One region of the Massilia sp. BHUDP2 genome, then DNA from elsewhere that is predicted to be linked to it. Evidence: predicted binding sites of a transcription regulator. Region 1 holds the regulator's gene; the other holds the start of a gene.
The links. The regulator FNR, encoded in region 1, switches genes on or off when oxygen is low (the NO sensors DNR and NnrR bind a similar motif). The targets are predictions, from matches to a motif close to TTGATNNNNATCAA.

Region 1 (4,972 bases):
CGGTGGTGGTGACCCATTTCGCGCCCAGCCTGCAAAGCGCCGACCCGCGCTACGGCCTCACGCCCGGGACCGCGGGCTTCTGCAATGCGCTCGACGGCCTGTTCCCGCAGGCCGACATCTGGATCCACGGCCACCTGCACTGCGCCAACGACTACGTGGTCAGCGGCGTCGACGCCGGCCGGCCCTGGTCCTGCCGCGTGGTGGCCAACCCGCTCGGCTATCTCAGCAAGGGCGAGCAGGAAGCCTTCCGGCCCGATCTGGTGATCCAGGTGTAAGAAAGGAGCGCCTGGCGCTCCCTGGAACCGCTCAATTGCGGTGGGCGGCGGCGCAGGACACCACGCCAGCCATCAGGAGCACCAGCGCCGCCGCCTCCAGGCCGCTGGGCCAGCGCGCCTCCCACAGGAAGCCGTAGAGCGAGGCAAACACGGTCTCGAACACGATCATCTGGCCCATCAGCGCCATCGGCAGGGCGCGGCTGGCGTAGTTCCACAAGGCGTTGCCGATCACGGAACAGAAGATCCCGACCGCCGTCACCACCCCGAGGAACTGCAGCCATTCGCTGCCCGTGTGCGCGGCGCCGCCGGGCGGGAAGGCCGGCAGCGCCAGCAGCAGGGCCTGGGCGCCCGTCATCACCCCCACCAGCAGGCTCCATTCGTTGGCCGAAATGCCCTCGAGGCGCGCCAGCCAGCGCCGGTTGACGACCGCATAGAAGGTCCATGACAGCAGCGCGCCGATCGCCGACAGGAGGCCGATGCCCGAGCCGCCCTCCAGGGAAGACAAGGAATCCCAGCTGATGCAGGCCAGGCCGGCCCCGCCCAGCAGCAGGGAGGGGGCCAGGCGCCGCAAGGACACCGCGCCGTGCTCGCGCGAGCCCGCCAGGGTCACGGTGATCGGCAGCAGCCCGATCACGATCGAGGTCATGGCCACGCCACCCAATTGGACGGCCTGGGCCAGGAACAGGTAGTACACGATGTTGCCCGCCAGGCTGAGCCAGGCCAGGCCGCGCCAGTCGGCCCGGGTCAGTCGCTGCCTGAGCCGCGGCCAGGCGCGGGCGACCAGGATGGCGGCGACGATGCCGTAGGCGAGGTAGCGGCCCGCCGACAGCTGCAGGGCCGAGAAGCCCGGCACCAGTTCCGGGGCCAGGAACACCAGGCCCCAGAAGGCGCCCGCGGTGATGCCGGCGCCGATGCCGAGTTGCGTGGTGTGGGATGTGGTGTGAATCTGCGAAAGCATGGACGATCTCCTTGGGAAGGGAGATTGTCGGCCGGATGCCCGCGGCGCTCTTGACCCTGGCTACTGCTGGTTTGACAGATTCTCGCGATACGCGCGCCGGTAGGCCGCGGGCGTGGTGTCCATCGCCCTGCGCATGGCACGGGTCAGCGCGCTCTGCTCGGAAAAGCCCGCTGCCAGCGCGATCTCGGCCACCGGGCGCGCCGTCGCACGCAGCCATTCGCAGGCATGGCGCAGGCGGCAGTCCAGCAGCCAGTCGTGGGGCGTGCTGTCGCGCTCTTCGCGAAACAGCGCATGCAGGCGGCTGACGCTCAGGCTGGAGGCGCGCGCCATGGCCTCGGTGGTCCACGGCAGGCCGGGTTCGGCCTCGATGCGGGCGAGCAGGGCGGCCAGGCGCGAGCTTGGTGCGGGCGCTCCCAGCACCAGGGTGTCGAGCAGCAGCGGGGTCCAGCCGGCCAGCACGGAAGGCGCGGGCGGAGCGGTGGCGGCCATGATGCCCATGAATTCGACCAGCTTGCGCGCTGCCGGACCGATGGCGCCGAAGGGTTGCTCGAGCAGGCGCTGCCAGGGTCCTTGCGCGAAAGTATCCGGTCCCAGGTCGACGATCAGCGACCGGTTGGCCACCGGGCTGCACTGCGAGTGCCAGGCGCCCGGCGCCACCACCGCCACGCGCAGCGGATCGAGCCGGGCCTGGCGGCCTTCGATTTCCAGGGCGACTTCGCCGCTCACGGGGAGCACCAGCTGGCCGAACTCGTGGCGGTCCGAGCTGCGCGCGGCGCCATAGCTGCGCAGATGCAGGTCGAGCAGCGGAGCAGCCATGGCGGTGTCGCTAGCCCATCGGGCTGCAGACGTCGGTGCCAGCCGCCAGCGCCTTGAGCTTGGCCGGGTCGAGCAGGGTGACTTCGCGCTTGTCGACCTGCAGCCAGCCCTGTTTCTTGAAGCGCGACAGCAGGCGGCTGATGCTTTCGATGGTGAGCCCGAGGTAGTTGCCGATGTCTTCGCGCGACATGCGCAGCTGGAAGCTGTGCGGCGAATAGCCGCGCGCCGCGTAGCGTGCCGACAGGTTGACCAGGAAGACGGCGAAACGCTGCTCCGCCCGCATATTGCCGAGCAGCAGCATGACGTTCTGTTCGCGCGTGATCTCCTGGCTCATGATGCGGTGGAAGTGGCGCAGCAGGGCCGGCACGTGGCCGAACAGCTCTTCCAGGCGCGAGAACGGGATCTCGCACACCTCGCTGTCCTCGAGGGCCACGGCGTCGCAGTGGTGGGTGCCGCTGATGGCGTCCATGCCCAGCAGTTCGCCGGCCATCTGGAAACCGGTGATCTGGGCTTCGCCGGCGGCGTTGACCTGATAGGTCTTGAAATGGCCGAAGCGCACCGCGTACAGGTTGCGGAAGGGCTCGCCCATGGCGTAGAGGCGCTCGTCGCGCGCGAGCCGGCGGCGGCGGCCGATGATCTGGTCGAGGCGATTGATGTCGGCATCCTCGAGGCCCATCGGCAGGCACAGCTGGTGCATGCTGCACGCGCTGCAGCTGGCCTTGAGGGCCTGGATGACCTTCGCTTCGCCCGGGAGCGAGATGGGTTGGTTCATGGCAGGGAAACGAAAATGCTGACGCGGCCATTATAGACAAAGGCCGCGTCCGCGGGTTTCATTTCCAAAATACAAGCCCGATTACAGGTGATGCCGGTGTTCCGCCTTCATCCTGTAATACTCCTGCCGGCCCTTGGCGCGCACGGTCGCGGCGATCTCGGCGGCTTCCTGCGCCGCCTGGTTCACGGTCGCGAAGGCGTCGGCGTTCCCCTTGAGCGCTTCCACGGCCTGCTGCGATTGCACCGTGCCCGCCAGCGCCAGGCCGAAGGTGGCCGACACCGCCAGCTCGGCCGCCAGGGTGTCGAGGCTCGGCGCCACCACGTCCTGCAGCGCCTTGGCCGCCTGCAGCTCGGCGCTGGCCTGGGGCGCCGCCAGCGTGCGCGCCAGGTCCATGTCGCCGGCGACCCGCGCCAGGAAATCGAGCGCCGCCCGGCTGCCGGAGCGGTTGGCCAGGTCGCCGAGGCGCAGCAGGGCCGTGTTCCTGGCATTGAACACGGCACGGCCGGCGCGCGCACTTTCGACGAAGTCGATCATCGGCTGGACCGCGATCTCGCTGCCGATGTAGCCGAGGGTGGCCACGATCTGGGTCAGGAACTCCTCGTGCTTCTCCGGCTCGTTCACCAGCCAGTCCAGCAGCAGGCGGGCGTCCTTCTCGCCGTACTGCGAGGCCAGCTCCCATGGCACGCCCTCGATCCAGTGCTGGGAGACGAAGTCGCGCACGTCGGCAGGCAGCGCCAGGCCGCCCGCACCGCAGGAGCAGCCGCCGGCGGCCATCACCTTGCCGCTGATGCTGAGCGGGCCTGCTAGGTACGCCGAGGACTCGGCCGCGTTGACCACGTTGTGGTCGGCGCCGACGGACGGGTACATGACCGCGCGCGGGTCGTCGGTGCGGTGGGGCAGGCCGCAGTTGTGGCCGTACTCGTGCACCCAGATCAGGCCTTCCTGGTTGGCGGTGAAGCGCACCGCGGCCACGTTGACCGAGGCGCTGCCGACCGGGGCGCAGCCGATGATGCCGTCGCCGGGGCCGCCGCACCAGCGGATGGCCTGCACGATCTTGACCCCGCTGCCGGCGGTCAGGAGGGCATTCAGGTCGCTTGAGGTCTGGATGGTGCCGGGGATGTTCGCCGGCAGCAGCCGGACTGCGCCGTTGCGCACGAAACGGACCGGGGTCGTGACGTCCGGCCCGCTGTCGTCGTTCTGGAGGATCGTGCCCATGTCGGCCAGGATCCGGTCGGCCTCGGCTTCGCTCAGGGCTACGCTGCTGTGGCGGTGCACCGTGACCGAGACCGTGCGCAGGCCAGGGGGCGCCGAGGGCGGGTTGACGACCAGGTAGTCGACGTAGAGCCAAATGTCGGCGCTCCACTCGATGTTGACCCAGATGTCGACGCCGCCCCCGCGCGGGGCGACGTTGTGCACGGTGTAGCGGGCCGCGCCGATGAACTTGCCGGCGGGCGGTCCGCCGGGCACGCCTTCGCCGATGGCCACGAAGACCTGCGAGCCGGGCTGGATCAGGTCCCAGTTGAGCCGCAGCAGCCATTCGCCGCGGCGCATGCCCCAGTCGTGGCGGTAGGTAAAGCCGTTCCCTTGCAGCGCGGGCTGCACGCCTTCCGTGCCGACGCTCGCTTCGGCGACGGCCCAGGGGCCTTTGGTGCTTGATGAATCCGCGCGCTCCTGCGTTCCGGGGTCGAGGAGCAGTGCTGCGTCCTGGTCGAGACGATCATTTGGTGCCATGGGAATCTCCTGGTGCGCTTCAAGGGTTGATGATCAGGTAATCGGCGTAGAGCGAGATGTCGCTGCTCCACGCGATGTCGACCCAGATGTCGACGCCGTTCCAGCGTGAGGCGACGTTGTGCAGGGTGTAGCGGGCCGCGCCGATGAACTTGCCGGCGGACGGGCCGCCCGGCACGCCTTCGCCGATCGCCACCAGGACCCGGGAGGGGGGCTGGATGACATCCCAGTTCAGGCGCAGCACCCACCGGCCGCGCCGCGCGCCCCAGTCGTGACGATAGGTGAAACCGGTGCCGCTCAGTTCGGGCTCGGGCTGGCCGGCCCGGGCCGGTGCGGTCCCGAACAGTTGCCGGACCGCGGCCGCATCGGCCTCCTGGCGCAGTTCGCGGAAGCTGGCCGGCATGGCCGAGGAAGTGACCAGCA
Region 2 (4,972 bases), on a different contig from region 1:
TCGAGCGCCACGGCTATTTTGTGGCGGACCGTGTGGATTCGCAGCCGGGCAAGCCGGTGTTCAACCGCGTGACGACGCTGAAGGACAGCTGGGGGAAGTAATTCCTCTTACGCCTTACTGTTAAGGCAACCATTTCTGCGTTTTGCAGGTATTTGAGGGGGAGCAATGCTCGTGGCATTGCTCCCCCGAATTTCTTGTTCTTGACCGAAAACGTTTACATTCCGTCCACATCGTTGCACATCCACGATACCTATTCATCCTGATAGGTTCCTCGTTCCGTAAAGATGCTTAGTGTAGGCATGTATGTCGCATTATCGCGACGCATTCACCTAGCAAGCGAGATTACGGATCATGCCTCCCCGCAGCTCCTCCAACCATCATGTCGTCATGCCGACGGCGATGCTGACCGGGGCCTTGCTGTCCGTGGCGGTCGGCGCTGCCCTCTACCTGGCTACCGCCAAGGCGATCGAAAGCGACGCCCAGACGCGCTTTCGCGGCATGGCGCGCACCGCCCAGCATGCGATCGTCGCCCGCGTAAAAAGTTATACGGACGTCCTGCGCGGCATGGCCGGACTGTTCCACGCCAACCCGAATGCCAGCGCCGACGATTTCCGCCACTATGTCGAGCAGCTCGACACGCCGCGCAATTTCCCGGGCATCGAAGCGATGAATTATGCGCGCACCGTCGGCGCGGACGAGCTGCCGGCGGTAGAGGCCGACGTTCTCCGGCGCCTCCGCCAGTACGGCATGCCCGAGCCTGCCACGAAGCTGCGAGCCGTGCCGGGACGCGACAGTTACACGGTCCTCGTCTACATGGAACCCGCCATTCCGGAATCGCTCAAGAAGCTCGGCGTCGACCTGGAAGCGCGCAGCTATATCCGCCGCACCGCGGCCGAATCGCGCGACAACAACACGATCGCCGCCTCCGGCCTGCGCGTCAACATCCTGCCCGGCTCCGGCCCCACCCAGAACATCCTGGCGATGCGCTTGCCGGTGTACCGCAGCGGTATGCCGATCAGCAATGTCGCCCAGCGCCGCGCCGCCTACATCGGTTCCGTCGGCATCGGCTTTGGCGTCAACAAGATGGTCAACGGCGCACTCGAAGGCTTCCCGGCAGAGGGGGTGCGCCTGGTGCTCACCGACCTCAACGACGTGCCGCTGGAACCGGGCGAGCACCGGCTCAGCGCGGTGCTGTACGACAGTAATGTGGCGGCCAAGGGGTCGTCGTCGCTCCCGAAGGACGAGGACAGCGTACTGCACGCCAGCCTGCCGATCGAATACAACGAGCGCCAGTGGCGCGCCGATTTCAGCATCGCCAAATCGGCGCTGTACACGCGCTTCGACCTGTTCTATCCCTGGTTGGCCGCGCTGGCAGGCACGCTCAGCACCGCCCTGCTCTACGCGCTGTTCCAGACCATGGCTTCGTCGCGCCGCAGCGCCCTGCGCATGGCCGAGGACATGACGCGCGAGCTGCGCGCCAGCCAGGCCAAGCTGCAGGCCACCAACGAGAAGCTGCGCCAGCTGGCCGCGCACGCGGAGCAGATCAAGGAAGGCGAGCGCAAGCGCATCGCGCGCGAGATCCACGACGAGCTCGCGCAGAACCTGCTGGCCTTGAAGATCGAGGCCGAGATCCTCGCCAACCGCACGCGCGACCGCCATGGCCGCCTGTACGAACGCGCCAGCGCGACCGTACGCCAGATCGACCTGACCATCCGCAGCGTACGCCAGATCATCAACGACCTGCGGCCGAACGTGCTCGACCTCGGCCTGAACGCAGCGGTGGACTGGCAGGTGGCGGACTTCTCGCGCCGCACCGGCATCGAATGCGAACTGGTCGAGGACGAAACCGAGCACCACCTCGACGACGGTTGCGCCACGGCCTTCTTCCGCATCCTGCAGGAGTCGCTCAACAACGTGGCGCGGCACGCACGCGCGACCAAGGTGCGCATCGACCTGCACCAGCACGCCGACATGCTGACCATGACGATTCGCGACAACGGCATCGGCATGCAGCCGGGCAGCCGCAACCGCAACGGATCCTTCGGGCTGGTGGGCATCGAAGAGCGTGTCAACATCCTGGGCGGCAGCTTCTCGATCAGCAGCGGCCCGGACACCGGCACCACCATCGTCGTCACCATTCCCGTAGGCGGGCATTCATCCGAACCACCCGCTGTCCCAACTCACGACAGCGATGCCGCGCTGCCGGCCATCGCCTGAAGATGGAGCGGATGTGCGCCCATGTTGTCTCGTTTCAGCACAGCAGTTACTCGGTTGACAGAACTCAACATTAAGCCTGACCGGTCGCAGGACAATTGTTATCACTGCCACCGGTCAAGACGCAGTTCCTGACTTCCGATTAACCGCGTCACGTTCTTTGAGGAGGATTCTCTGACGTACCGCTTCAACACTAGGGATAAAAAAAGAATGCCTTAACAAACAGATCTACACAAACAGATCTACAACAAAAGGTGATAACTATGTCGACCAACGAATTCGCAGCATTTGAAGCACTTGATCTTGCCCCGATCAAAATGAAACTGATGCATGTGGAATCCGGCGAAGGCTGGTCCGCCCTGCGGGCCGATGCAGTGGAAACGGAATACCGCCGCTTCCTGTTCCTGATGAAGAAGTACCCGGACGCGGAGGCATCGCCGACCGTCGACGTCGACATTTTCTGGCACTACCACATCCTCGATACGATGAAGTACGCCCAGGATTGCGAAGCCGTGTTCGGCTACTTCCTGCACCACTATCCCTACGTTGGCATCAGCGCCAGCGCCAACGATGGCGACCATGCGGCTGGTGGCGAGCGCATGCGCGCAATCTACGAAGCGGAATTCGGCACCGGGCCTGCCGCCTACGCTGCCTACGCATACTGCTCCGCGCCGGGCAAGCCGATCGAGGCCGCCAAGGCCGCGTACGCATACTGCTCGGCGCCGGGCAAGCCGCGCGAAGCCGCGAATGCCGAATACGCTTACTGCTCCGCGCCGGGCAAGCCGCACGACACCGCCGACGCCGCGTACGCATACTGTTCCGCGCCAGGCAAGCCGCGCGAAGCCGCCAACGCCGCGTACGCTTACTGCTCCGCACCGGGCAAGCCGCGCGAAGCCGCGAATGCCGCGTACGCATATTGCTCAGCACCCGGCAAGCCGCGCAATATCGCCAACGCCGCGCACGCATACTGCTCGGCGCCGGGCAAGCCGCGTGAAGCCGCCAACGCCGCCCACGCTTACTGCTCAGCACCGGGCAAGCCGCGCGAAATCGCCAACGCCGCCCACGCTTACTGCTCAGCACCGGGCAAGCCGCACAACACCGCCAGCACCGCATTCGCATACTGCTCCGCACCGGGCAAGCCGTACGAAGCCGCCAACGCCGCGTACGCCTATTGCTCCGCACCGGGAAAGCCTTCGCTGATGCAGGCTGGGAGCACGGAACGCTGCGCCGCACCGGGCAAGGAGCTGGCGCACGCCGCCTGATTCTCCTTCCCTCGAACGGCCGGCCGGACGACGCTTGCGTCCCGCCGGCCGTTTTTTCATTGGCGCTGTCAACCTTAACTATGGATGAGCGCGGAACTGCTGAGCTGCTTCCTGGTCGAACGCCTGTCACCACAGACGGGAACGACCATGCGCGCGCCTTATTTCAAGAAGTGGTTTGCCAAACTCGCTGCACTGAACCTGCCCCAGCGCCTGCAGACGCTGGCCGCCCTGCATCCCGCTGCCGGGCTGGACCAGGTGAGCGCCCTCATCGGCCAGATCGGCGGAGCGATACGTCGCTGCCCCAGTTGCGCCGGCGAAGCTTACTACCGGCATGGACAAGCAAACGGCCTGCAGCGCTATCGCTGCCGTGCCTGCGGCCGTACCTATAACGACCTGAGCGGAACGCCGCTGGCGCGGCTGCGGCTGCGTGAAAAATGGCTCGATTACCTGGGCACCGTGCTCGACTCGAAGTCGGTGCGCGCAGCTGCCAGCGAGGTCGGCGTACACCGCAACACCGCCTTCCGCTGGCGCCACCGCTTCCTGGAGCGACCCAGGTATGCCCAGCCGAGGCGCCTGGGCGGCATTGCCGAAGCTGACGAAATGTTCATGCTGGAATCGCAGAAGGGCGCGCGCAAGCTGGATCGACCGGCGCGTCGGCGCGGCGGCCGCGCCGGCAAGCGCGGCATCTCACGCGAGCTCGACTGCATTCTGGTAGCGCGCGACCGCAGTGGCCAGACCATCGATGCCGTGGTCGGGCGTGGTGCCTTGTCGGCGGCGCAGCTGGAGCAGCACCTGCTGCCCCGGCTTGACCGGCAGGTGCTGCTGGTCAGTGACGGCCATGGGGCCTACCGCAGTTTCGCCCGCAAGCATGGCATTGCACACCAAGCGGTGAACCTACGTGCAGGCGTGCGGGTACGCCGCGGCGTTGCCGGAGCCATCCATGTGCAGAATGTGAATGCCTACCACCAGCGCTTCCGGCAATGGTTGAGCCGCTTCCGCGGGGTCGCTTCGCGCTACTTGCCAAACTACCTAGGCTGGCGCCGGGCGCTCGATGGCGAACGGATCACGACGGTGGAGCAATTGCTGCGCCTCTCGATCGGAGTCATCCATAGCTAAGGAGGACAGCGTCTTTTCATTCAGGCTGCCAGCGCTGGCCCCGCTCCCTGCGGGCGGGTCATCAACTCGCGCAATTCGCGGATGCTGAACTCGCTCTCTTCATGCATGCGCAGCAGCAGCGTGGCGCCGATCGGCAGCGTGTTGTGGCGGATCTTGCTGATCACCGGCGGCGCTACTTCGAGCACGCGCGACAGGGCGGCGTCGTTCTTCAGGCGGAGCCTGGCAATGATGGCGTCGAGGAGCCGGTTGGGGTCGTATTCCGCGCCGGGCGGAAGGCGTCTGATTGGCATGGTTTCTTTCAGGATTGTTAAATATTTGTCACTTTGCGTGATCTATCGCGAATTCTTTGCACACAGGTCCGATATTGCATCGTTTGTATG

Region 2: the regulator FNR is predicted to act here: its motif matches at 2,272-2,285, upstream of ACK6C6_RS16630 (glycine-rich domain-containing protein).

The regions. Positions count from the first base shown of each region.
Region 1 covers NZ_JBJUVW010000001.1:1,708,482-1,713,453, forward strand. The annotation lists gene ACK6C6_RS07665 (metallophosphoesterase) at 1-275, shown strand, start outside; gene ACK6C6_RS07670 (DMT family transporter) at 307-1,233, opposite strand; gene ACK6C6_RS07675 (AraC family transcriptional regulator) at 1,294-2,049, opposite strand; gene fnr (fumarate/nitrate reduction transcriptional regulator Fnr) at 2,060-2,821, opposite strand; gene ACK6C6_RS07685 (hypothetical protein) at 2,903-4,552, opposite strand; gene ACK6C6_RS07690 (hypothetical protein) at 4,572-4,972, opposite strand, start outside.
Region 2 covers NZ_JBJUVW010000002.1:1,334,198-1,339,169, forward strand. The annotation lists gene ACK6C6_RS16620 (glutamine--tRNA ligase/YqeY domain fusion protein) at 1-101, shown strand, start outside; gene ACK6C6_RS16625 (CHASE domain-containing protein) at 388-2,217, shown strand; gene ACK6C6_RS16630 (glycine-rich domain-containing protein) at 2,532-3,476, shown strand; gene ACK6C6_RS16635 (IS1595 family transposase) at 3,624-4,592, shown strand; gene ACK6C6_RS16640 (hypothetical protein) at 4,613-4,882, opposite strand.